DNA from 2 places in the Paenibacillus sp. CCS19 genome. Region 2 is predicted to be linked to the other one. Evidence: riboswitches for the same ligand, from Rfam matches in the RefSeq annotation. Region 2 holds a riboswitch; the other holds the start of a gene.

Region 1 (5,602 bases), on a different contig from region 2:
TAATGAGGTTATCTTGTATATGGCAATCGCTGCAGTCGGCATGTTCGCAACGCCGAGCTATGAGCTTGGCCTTGCGAACCGCATCGTTCGGCTCTTGCTCATTGTGTGTGTTGCGGCATTCAAAGTTCCTGGCTTTGTTATCGCAACGACGATCGTCATGCTGGTACTCTCGATGGAACGTTCCTTCAACCGTCCGTACATGTGGCCGTTCATTCCGTTCGATCTGAAGGCGATGATCAACATTATCGTGCGGCCGCCGGTGTTGTATAATCGGACTCGTCCGAATCTGCTGCGCCCGAAACAACGGGATAAAATGCCGCGTACGTAGGGCCGTGCCAAAATTAGTGCAAATGAAATGATGAAAAATACATTTCTCCGATAGATGGTTTAGAGTATACTGATGACATTGGGTACAAATGAAATTGGTATTCCTATACAACATTTACTATCGGAGGGATTTTGTCCATGTTTTTGCACGGGACTAGTGAAATTAATGATAAAGGTCATCTACAAATCGGCGGATGCGACACGACAGTGCTTGCACAAGAGTTCGGTACGCCGCTCTATATCGTAGACGAAGGACTCGTTCGCCAGCGTGCACGTGAATTTGTCGAAGCTTTCAAAGCTACGGGACTGAAATTCCAAGTGGCATACGCAAGCAAAGCATTCAGCGTTATGGCTATGTGCGCAATCGCAGAGCAAGAAGGCTTGTCGCTTGACGTCGTTTCCGATGGTGAGTTGTATACGGCACTTCAAGCCGGCTTCCCGGTTGAACGTATTCACTTCCACGGCAACAACAAGACGCCTGACGAGATCAACATGGCGCTTGACGCAGGCATCGGCTGCTTCGTTGTCGACAACTTCATCGAGATGAGCCTGCTCAACGCTCTTGCAGCAGACAAAGGCAAGACGGCTAACGTACTGCTTCGCATTACGCCAGGCGTAGAAGCTCATACGCATGACTACATTTCGACAGGCCAACAAGATTCGAAGTTCGGCTTCGACCTTGGCAACGGCACGGCATTCCGCGCGATCGAAGAGACGCTGAAGCTGTCGAACCTGAACCTGCTCGGCGTTCACTCGCATATCGGCTCGCAAATTTTCGAAGTTGAAGGCTTCGGCATGGCGGTTGATAAAGTAGCGAAATTCGCTGTTCAAGTTCGCAACGAACTCGGCAAAACATTCTCTGTTATCAACGTAGGCGGCGGCTTCGGCATCCGTTATGTTGAAGGCGACACGCCACTTCCGCTTGCAACGTATGTAAACGCAATTGCTGATGCGATCATCTCGAACTTCACGTCTGCCGACTACCCAACGCCAGAGATCTGGATCGAGCCAGGCCGCAGCATGGTCGGCGACGCGGGTACGACGCTGTACACGATCGGCACGAACAAAGAAATTCCAGGCGTGCGCAAATATATCGCAGTAGACGGCGGCATGACAGATAACCCGCGTCCTGCTCTGTACGGCTCGAAGTACGACGCGCTTCTGGCGAACCGTGCGAACGAAGCAAACGAAGAGACGGTTTCCGTAGCCGGCAAATGCTGCGAGAGCGGCGACATGCTCATTTGGGATCTTGAGCTGCCGAAATCCGAGTCTGGCGACCTGCTTGCCGTATTCTGCACAGGAGCGTATAATTACGCAATGGCGAGCAACTACAACCGGATTCGTCGTCCGGCTGTCGTATTCGTCAAGGACGGCGAAGCATCGCTGGCGGTTAAACGCGAATCGCTGAATGACATCGTAGCTAACGACGTTATTCCACAGCGTCTTCGTAAGACGACTGTATAAGCAAAATCGTGTATCGCAGAGCGAAGCATCGCGCGATCATTTGAGGAATCAGGAGTTGAACGATAATGGCTAAACAAGCACACATTACGCTTTCGAACGGCGCTGTCGTTAAGATTGATCTGTTCGAGAAAGATGCACCGAATACGGTAGCGAACTTCGAGAAGCTGGCTAACGAAGGCTTCTACAACGGCCTTGTATTCCACCGCGTTATTCCAGGTTTCGTCGCGCAAGGCGGCTGCCCAAGCGGCACAGGCACTGGCGGCCCTGGCTACACGATCGACTGTGAAATCAACCCGAACAAACATGAGCGTGGTACGCTTGCAATGGCACATGCTGGCCGTAATACGGGCGGTAGCCAGTTCTACATCTGCTACAAGCCACAACCGCACCTCGATGGCGTTCACACTGTATTCGGCAAAGTTGCTGAAGGCATGGATCAAGTTGACGCTTTCAAAGGCCGCGACAAAATGGAAAAGGTTGAAATCGTCGAAGTATAATCGCGATTACACCCTTCCTCTAGAAGCCGCGGGGACACGACATTCGAATGTCGACGGTCCCGCGGCTTTTTGAAATCCAAGGCGGATATCGGGAACGAGGCTTGCCTAAGCACTGCAGCAGTCGTTTCACCTTGCAAAATGACAAACTGAATGGTATAGTTTACGAAACTATATCGTTGCCGCGCTAATGCGGCGAATATGTAATACAATAGGCGACTTTCCTTCGGGGTACGGTGAAATTCCGAACCGGCGGTGATCGCTGGAAGCTGTATATGCTACCATTCGTATGGTGCGAGCTTCCGGCGTCAGTCCGTGACCCGAAGTCTCGTAATTTCTTACGTGTCTTCATGTGGAAGAGGCTTCGGTGGACCTGGTGCAATTCCGGGACCGACAGTATAGTCTGGATGGGAGAAGGGAAGCATTCAACAAGTACGCCATTCGTACGGGTTTCTTTGCTATCCTTTTCACAAGGTTAGTATCGTGACCCTCGCTTGAAATATAAGACTTTTATAAGTTTTTTTCTTATACGTAAGCTTATATTTCTTCGGACTGAAACACACTGTGCCGTTTAAATTTCGGTGACAGTTGTTTCACCTTGCGTATGCGGCTTTTTGAATGTTTTTCACAACATGCATAACGCCAGCGCACAAGCGCATGCGTTACCCATCCCCCCGTCGGCAGTCTGCCGGTCGGGGGGTTTTTGTTAATGTCTGCAATCATGAATGACGAATTTTATATGAAACTTGCTCTGCAGATGGCAGAAAGCGCAAGCGGTCAGACGAGTATCAATCCCGTCGTTGGCTGTGTCATTGTGAAGGAAGGGCGTGTCGTTGGACTTGGCGCGCATCTGAAGCGGGGCGAAGGTCATGCCGAGGTGAATGCGCTCCGGATGGCCGGAGCGGAAGCAGAGGGTGCAACTGCTTATGTGACGCTCGAGCCATGCAGTCATTATCGGAAGATGACACCGCCTTGCTGCGATCGATTGATAGAAGCGAAGGTGGCACGCGTCATCATTGCAGCGTTAGACCCGAATCCGCAAGTGGCAGGCAGCGGCGTCACAAGGCTGCGGGAAGCGGGAATCGAAGTGTCGCATGGTCTGCTTGAGCATCAGTCTCTAGCGATGAATGAAGCGTACAATAAGTTCATTCTGACGCGATTGCCGTACGTTACACTCAAATCTGCCTCGACGTTGGATGGCAAGGTCGCTGCTCGTACAGGTGACAGCCGCTGGATCTCGGGTGCTGTGTCACGACAAGCTGTACATACAATGCGTCATCGCAATGCAGGCATTATGATTGGAATCGGCACGTTGCTGGCGGACGATCCGCAGCTAACGACGCGGCTTGAAGTGCCTGCGCTGCATCCGACGCGCATCATTGTCGATTCGAAGCTTCGGATTCCGCTGGATGCCCGAGTCGTAACCGATGGAGAAGCACCTACAATCGTGCTTACAACCGCTAGCGCTGATGCTGACAAACGCAACGTGCTGCAAGCGGCAGGCGTGGAAGTCATTGATTGCGGCGACGGGCCTGGGGTCGATCTTGCCGAAGCGATGCGGTCGCTCGGCGAGCGAGAGATTAGTTCGATTTTGTTGGAAGGCGGCGGTCGATTGAATGGTTCGATGCTGGAGGCGGGGCTTGTAGACAAGATTGCCTTGTTCATCGCACCGAAGTTGATCGGCGGCGGCGCAGCGGCGCCAGCGGCATTCGAGTTCAGCGGCTTCGACAAGATGGCGGACGCTATCACGCTGGAAGCCGTCACATATGAGCAGCATGGCGATGACATGGCAATCGTCGGTTATCCGTCCAATCGGCATAGGGCTGCAGAGAGGAGCTGATCGGCGTGTTCACAGGATTGATTGAGGAAGTAGGAAAGCTTCGCAGCGCATCTCGTTCTGGCGAAGCGATGGTGCTGACGATCGAAGCTTCTCATGTTCTTGAAGGAGTTGCGATTGGCGATAGCATCTCGGTTAATGGCGTTTGCCTGACGGTAACCTCGTATACACGCTCGACGTTCCAAGCAGATGTAATGCCGCAGACGTATCGTCATTCGAACTTGAAAGACTTGAAGCCTGGCTCGAAGGTTAACCTAGAGCGGGCGATGGCAGCGGGTGGACGCTTCGGCGGCCATATCGTACAGGGTCACATCGATGGCACAGGCGTAATCGTCTCGCGCACAGTTGATGCGAATGCGATCGTGTTCGCCATTCGTGCGGATGATAAAGAACCATTCGCTAAGTATGTGATTCCTAAAGGCTCGATTACGATCGATGGCATTTCGCTTACGGTTATTCGTGCAGAGGGAGGTTCGTTCGCCGTATCGGTCATCCCACATACGCTTGCTCAGACAGCGCTCTTTGATAAGCAGCCGGGCGATACGGTCAATCTCGAAGCGGATATTCTCGGCAAATATATTGATCATCTGCTTCATTACCGAGGAAGCGAAGGAAGTGCGCGTCCAACAGGACGCAGCGGTTTGACCGCCTCTTTCTTGGTGGATAATGGATTTATGTAAGGGAGGGATTGACCATGTCAGAGCATACACAAAGCGCCGAGCGGCTGCTGGGCGATACGTCTGCATATTTTGATTCGATCGAGGAAGCCATTGAGGATCTGAAACAGGGCAAGCCGATTATCGTCGTCGACGATGAGGATCGGGAGAACGAAGGCGACCTCATCGTGCTGACGGAGAAAGCAACGCCGGAAGCGATCAACTTCATGATTACTGAAGCGCGCGGTCTTGTCTGTGTACCGATTACAAGCGAGCGTGCAGAAGCGCTCAATCTGCCTCCGATGGTGAATCATAACACCGATTACCACGGAACGGCGTTTACGGTTTCTGTAGACCATGTATCCACTTCAACAGGCATATCTGCACATGAACGTTCGATGACGGTTATGGCGCTTATCGACGAAACGGCGAAGCCGGAGCATTTTCGCAGACCGGGCCACATCTTCCCGCTTATCGCGAAGGAAGGCGGCGTGCTTCGTCGCGCTGGCCATACGGAAGCAGCGATCGATCTTGCGAATATGTGCGGAGCGAAGCCATCCTCGGTCATTTGCGAAATTATTAAAGAAGACGGAACGATGGCGCGGCTGCCCGATCTGATTGAGTTTAAAGAGAAGCATGGCCTGAAGCTGATCTCGATTGAAGAGATGATTAAATATCGTAACGGGAAAGAACGGCTGGTGGAACGCGCAGTCGAGACACCGCTTGCGACCGAATATGGCGACTTTACGGTCATCGGATATTCGAATCAACTTGACGACAAAGTCCATCTGGCGTTCGTCAAAGGCGAGATCTCGCCGGATCGT
Region 2 (5,602 bases):
CACAAGAACGAACCTGGACGCGCAAGTGGAAGGAGCTTCTGCTCGCGCAGAAAATCGAAAGAAATTACAGCAAACAACAAATCATGACGTTTTATTTGAACCAGATTTATTTTGGCGAGGGAGCTTGGGGGATCAAGAAAGCGGCTGAAATCTATTATGGCGTCCCGGTCGAGCAGCTTACGTTGTCGGAATCCGCATTGCTTGCCGGAATCATCAAAGCACCGTCCGCTCTGACACCGTACAGACATCCTGATGAAGCAAAAGCTCGAAGGAATGTTGTGCTGCAGCTCATGAAAGATCAAGGGAAGATTGATCAAGCCACTTATGACGCTTCGATTAAGGAGCCGCTGCATATTCGCAGCTCGAAGCCGGACAACAGCAATGTGATCAAGTATCCTTATTACATCGATGCCATGATTCGCGAAGCTGGCGAGAAGTATGGACTTACTCAGAATGAGGTGCTGCAGGGAGGGCTTCGATTCTATACGACCCTTAATAGTCAAATGCAAGAAGCTGTCGAGAGCGTCTATGCACAAGACAGCAATTTCCCGGCAAGCAGCTCGGACCAACTGATTCAAAGCGGTGCCGTACTCGTCGACCCCCGAGATGGGGGCATCAAAGCGCTTGTCGGCGGCCGCGGCGAGCAGCCATTCCGTTCATTTAACCGCGCCGTTCAGTTGAAGCGACAACCTGGCTCTACAATGAAACCCATATCGGTATATACACCAGCACTTGAGCATGGCTACTCACCAAATGATACGTTGATCGACGAACCGGTCAACTTTAATGGATACCAACCTCGTAACGCCGGCGGCAGTTACCACGGCGAGGTATCCATCTATGAGTCCATCATTCACTCCTATAACGTACCAGCTGTCAAGCTCTTGAACGAGTTAGGGATTGACGCCGGGATGGAAGCAGCCAATCGATTCGGATTAGAGCTTACGGATGCCGACCGAAACCTTGGACTTGCGCTGGGAGGGCTTCAGGAAGGCGTATCTCCGCTTGATATGGCGGAAGCCTTCAGTGTGTTTGCGAACGATGGGACAAGAATAGCTGCCCATGCCATTACACGGATCGAAACTGCCGATGGCGAGATCGTGGCTTCAGCCGAAACGGATAACAATAAAGCGATTATCGATCCTGCAATCGCAAGAACGATGACGTCAATGCTCGAAGGTGTGGTAACTGAAGGTACAGGCGTCGAAGCTGCAATAGCAGGTAGACCGATAGCCGGCAAGACGGGCACTACAGAAATGCCGGGTACGGACGGAGGCATGAAGGACAACTGGTTTGTCGGCTTTACGCCTCAGCTTGTCGGTGCGGTATGGCTTGGTTATGACCATACGGATACAAGTCATTATTTGACGACGACCTCCAAGGCTGCCGCAGCTGTATTCCAGAAGCTGATGAGCGAAGCGCTTAAAGATGAAGCGGTCATGAAATTTCCTAATGCTCCGGGTATTGCAGCCAAATCATCAATCACAAAAGGAGAGAAGAATAAGCCGGAGAAACCAGAGAAAGCTAAGCCTAATAAAGAGGAGAAGAAAAACAAGAAGCACTCGGACAAAGATGAGAAGAAGGAACATGAGAAGGGGAAAGGAAAAAAGAAGAAGGATGAAGATGATTGATTAAGCACCTGAAAGCCGCATAAACAGCGGCTTTTTTTGAGCACATCTATAATTAGACGTGTTTTTGTTTTGTTTCAAGTTACTTATACTAACAGGATATGTTTCCTTCAAGTTGAATAGATAATGAAGAAACGATTGAGTCGTAATCTAGTAATAAACATGGATGAATATGAAACGGTCGTTTTCGCTCATCATGAACCGGTCGACGAAGGAGGGGTTCGAGCTTATGCTAGAACAATCAACTGAATGTAACATAACGAACGCTTACATGATTCCATCCCCATATTGGGATATATTCAGTAAATGCCCTGGCGGCGTCTCCATCGCGACGGATCCGCTCTGCACAACGATTCTACATAATCGGAAGGCTGCCCGAATGCTCCGTGTATCGGAAGGCGAGGATTTCTCGCATTCATCCACCACTCCACCGCAAGTTAGTGTATATCGAAACCGGATCGTGATATCACCCGATGAGATGCCGATGCAGCGAACTGCCCGACATAAAATCGAAGTCCTTAATGAGGTGCTCGAGCTTGTCTGGGAGGATGGCCACCGCATGATATCGGTCTGGAACACGTCGCCGATTCTTGACGAAGCGGGGGAAGTACTCGGCGTACTGGCCACATCGGAGGACATTACAGAATTCGTACTGCAAGAACGTCAAATGAAAGCGGACAAAGAATATCTCGAGAGCTTAGTTGCGGAACGGAACGAAGAACAGTTAAAGCTTCGCAGCGAGTTAGAACGACTAGACCGGCTGAGCTTAGTAGCGCAAATGGCTGCAAGCATCAGCCACGAGGTGAGGAATCCGATCGCGACCGTAAGAGGCTTCCTGCAATTGATGAATAGTCTTCAGCCGACGGGGCAGCTCAGCCCGCATTACGATCTCATCATCAGCGAATTGGATCGTGCCAACGCCATTATCGGCAATTTCCTATCCTTGTCCAAATCACCTACCGACGATCGCGAGATGAGCGGTCTGCTCGATGTATTCATGGTAGTGATGCCGCTGCTCGAAGCAGATGCCTTAATGAGGGGGAAGAGGTTAACCTTCGAACAGCAAGCGGTATCGCACGTCTGCATGAACAAGAAGGAAATTCAGCAGGTGTTGATCAATCTCGTTCGAAACGGTCTGGAAGCTTCGCCTGTAGGAGCAGAAATCCGCGTCGAGCTGTTCGACAATTCTCATACGGTCGGATTTACGGTGCAGGACGAAGGAGAAGGGATGCCGCCTTCCGTGCTTGAGCGACTTGGAACACCATTCTTCACGACCAAAGGCAGCGGCACCGGACTAGGCTTGTCGATCTGTTATGAAATCATTAGCCGCCATGGGGCGGACATCAAGGTTGAGAGCAATAGCAGCGGGACGACGTTTACGGTTGCATTTCCTAAATGTCATGCAGCGCAAATCAATTAACGATTCCATCATTCGGTGCTTGACAATAGCCGCTGTTGAACTTATGATTATAAAAAATGTTTGCTACTTACTTTTTTATCGTTCACGTGATGCATAACATAGTCACAGAACAGCATGAGAGGTAATGTAGCGTTAGTCATAAACCATTATTGCATACTGATCTTCGGGGCAGGTGAAATTCCTGACCGGCGGTGAAGCTGTATAGCTAAGCCCGCGACTCTCCGAGCCGACTAGCGGCACAGAGACTGACTTGGTGTGAATCCAAGGCCGACGGTAAAGTCCGGATGGGAGAAGATCGCCTTATACAGCATGCCGACGGCATGTTCTATTTGGCCAGCCCCGTTTCGTATTGTCATTACGAAACGGGGCTTTTCTTTAGCAACTCCATAATAAGCCATATCATCCCTGAAGGTTGGATGCACGAGAAGGAGCATTCAACCATGAGTAACTTGATTTCTTCGCCATTGTTCAACAAACGAGCGATAAAACCCGCGTTTGGGTTTGTCGTACTTGGCTCCGCTTTATGGGGAGTCGACCCGCTGTTCCGCATGCTGCTGCTCGATTATCTTACTTCGACTCAGATTGCATTGATGGAGCACGTCATTCTAGTGCTGTTCATGGCTCCGGTGTTGTGGAAGCATCGCCAGCAGCTCCGCAAGATCAAGCTTCGCCATTTCGGTGCGCTTCTGTTCGTCTCATGGGGCGGTTCCGCACTTGCAACCGTTCTGTTCACGAAGGGGCTGGCAGCAGGCGATTTGAACTCGGTTCTTCTGCTTCAGAAGCTCCAACCCTTGTTCGCTATCCTGATGGCCAAGTGGCTGTTGAAGGAGAGGTTACCGAAATCATTCGGCATGCTGTTCTTCATTGCGATACTAGGCACATACTTACTGACCTTTGGCCTGAAGCTCCCGTTCTCCGATTATAGCGAAATGCTGCAGACAGGCAGTCTGATGGCGATTGGAGCGGCACTGCTGTGGGGCGGTTCCACCGTCATGGGTCGGTACTTGCTGCAAGCTGTCAATTACGAGACGGTGACATCGCTTCGCTTTATTCTAGCGCTCCCGTTTCTGCTTGCGTTGACCCTTGGAGAACACCAAGCATGGACGCTTCCGAGCGAGGCAAAAGGTATGACGCTTGTCGCCCTCAATCTGCTGCTGCAGGCGCTGCTGCCAGGACTTTTGAGCTTGCTGCTGTACTACAAGGGCTTGAGCGCCATCAAGGCTTCTTATGCCACACTGGCGGAACTAAGTTTCCCGATGGTTGGTGTGCTGATCAACTATGTTGTGTTTCAGCAGGCAGCGACCTTCACCCAAATCATTGGCTTCATCCTAATCTGGGCGACGCTGCTTATCATATCACGCCAGCAAGAACGTTCAGCCAGATCGGAAGGAATCGTCAGACCCGCGGCGATCTGATTTACCGCAATCCAGTCTGTGATAACCTATATGAACGCAAAACAAAAAGTCGCGATGATTCGCGACTTTTTGTTTTATCTGCTAAGCGACTGCTATGTACAATCAAGATTTGGGAATCTCATAATCGGGTTCCTTATTCGCTTCATATAAGCCTGAATACGATTTAAACCACCTGAACAAGTGGGTCACGATAACTTTCAGAATGGCGTACCCCGGAACCGCGAGAATAATGCCGACAATTCCGAATAGCTTCCCGGCCGTAAGGATAACGAAAATAATCGTGATCGGATGGATGCGCATCGCTTTGCCCATAATTTGAGGCGTAATGAGTTTACCTTCGAAGAGCTGAATAAGCGTCCATACGACGACCATTTTCAACAGCATGATCGGGGAGGTAACCATGGCGACAACTAACGCTGGAGCAATTGCAATCGCAGGCCCCAAATAAGGAACGACGCTCGTGCAGGCTGCAGTGACAGCCAGAACGAGTGAATAATCCAATCCTATAATTAAGTAACCAATGTATAAAAGTACACCGACACAAAGGCTGTCAAGAATTTGCCCGCGAATATAGGAGCTGATCTGGTGATTCATCTCCAGCATGACGGTGAACGAACGATTACGTAATTTGGTCGGCAGAAAATCAAGCACATAGGGAGCTAATTTGCGACGATCTTTCAATAGGTAGAAGAGAATAAACGGAACGACGATAATCGACAGCACGGTTTCAGTAAGCGCGCCAACGAATCCGCCAATGCTATTCCATGCATTGTTAAGAATATTAGTTGCATAACTCGAGAAGGCATCGGTCATGCTTGCAGCATCAAATCCAGTCGCTTGCTGGAATTGGTTGAAGTACTCGCTGCCGATCAGGTCTTCGAATCGGAGCTGCGCTTCTCGGCTAAATGCTGGGAATTGATCGATTAATCCTGTGATTTGTTCCTTTAACAGCGGAATGACTGCGAGAACGATCAGTGTAATGATGCCAGCAACTAGTAAATACAGAGCCAATATGGAATAGGCCCGTTTAATATTCCGCTTCTCTAAGAACTCGACGATCGGATTAAGCAGATAGTAAGCGACGCCGGTTAGCAGAATAGGCAGGAACACCGTTTCAAGCAAAATCTTCAGCGGATGGA

What was found. A riboswitch is a leader RNA that binds a small molecule or an ion and turns the genes downstream of it on or off. The one in region 2 is predicted to bind FMN.
Region 1: linked by a shared signal. The riboswitch ahead of ribD (bifunctional diaminohydroxyphosphoribosylaminopyrimidine deaminase/5-amino-6-(5-phosphoribosylamino)uracil reductase RibD) and the one ahead of SBI19_RS18845 (DMT family transporter) in region 2 are both predicted to bind FMN.

Annotation. Positions count from the first base shown of each region.
Region 1 covers NZ_BTCK01000004.1:20,540-26,141, reverse strand. Annotated here, with positions in the region: gene SBI19_RS04795 (spore germination protein) at 1-328, shown strand, start outside; gene lysA (diaminopimelate decarboxylase) at 466-1,791, shown strand; gene SBI19_RS04785 (peptidylprolyl isomerase) at 1,857-2,288, shown strand; FMN riboswitch at 2,504-2,708, shown strand; gene ribD (bifunctional diaminohydroxyphosphoribosylaminopyrimidine deaminase/5-amino-6-(5-phosphoribosylamino)uracil reductase RibD) at 2,995-4,125, shown strand; gene ribE (riboflavin synthase) at 4,131-4,802, shown strand; gene SBI19_RS04770 (bifunctional 3,4-dihydroxy-2-butanone-4-phosphate synthase/GTP cyclohydrolase II) at 4,817-5,602, shown strand, end outside.
Region 2 covers NZ_BTCK01000029.1:15,641-21,242, reverse strand. Annotated here, with positions in the region: gene SBI19_RS18855 (transglycosylase domain-containing protein) at 1-1,631, shown strand, start outside; gene SBI19_RS18850 (ATP-binding protein) at 1,858-3,048, shown strand; FMN riboswitch at 3,204-3,348, shown strand; gene SBI19_RS18845 (DMT family transporter) at 3,489-4,463, shown strand; gene SBI19_RS18840 (AI-2E family transporter) at 4,566-5,602, opposite strand, start outside.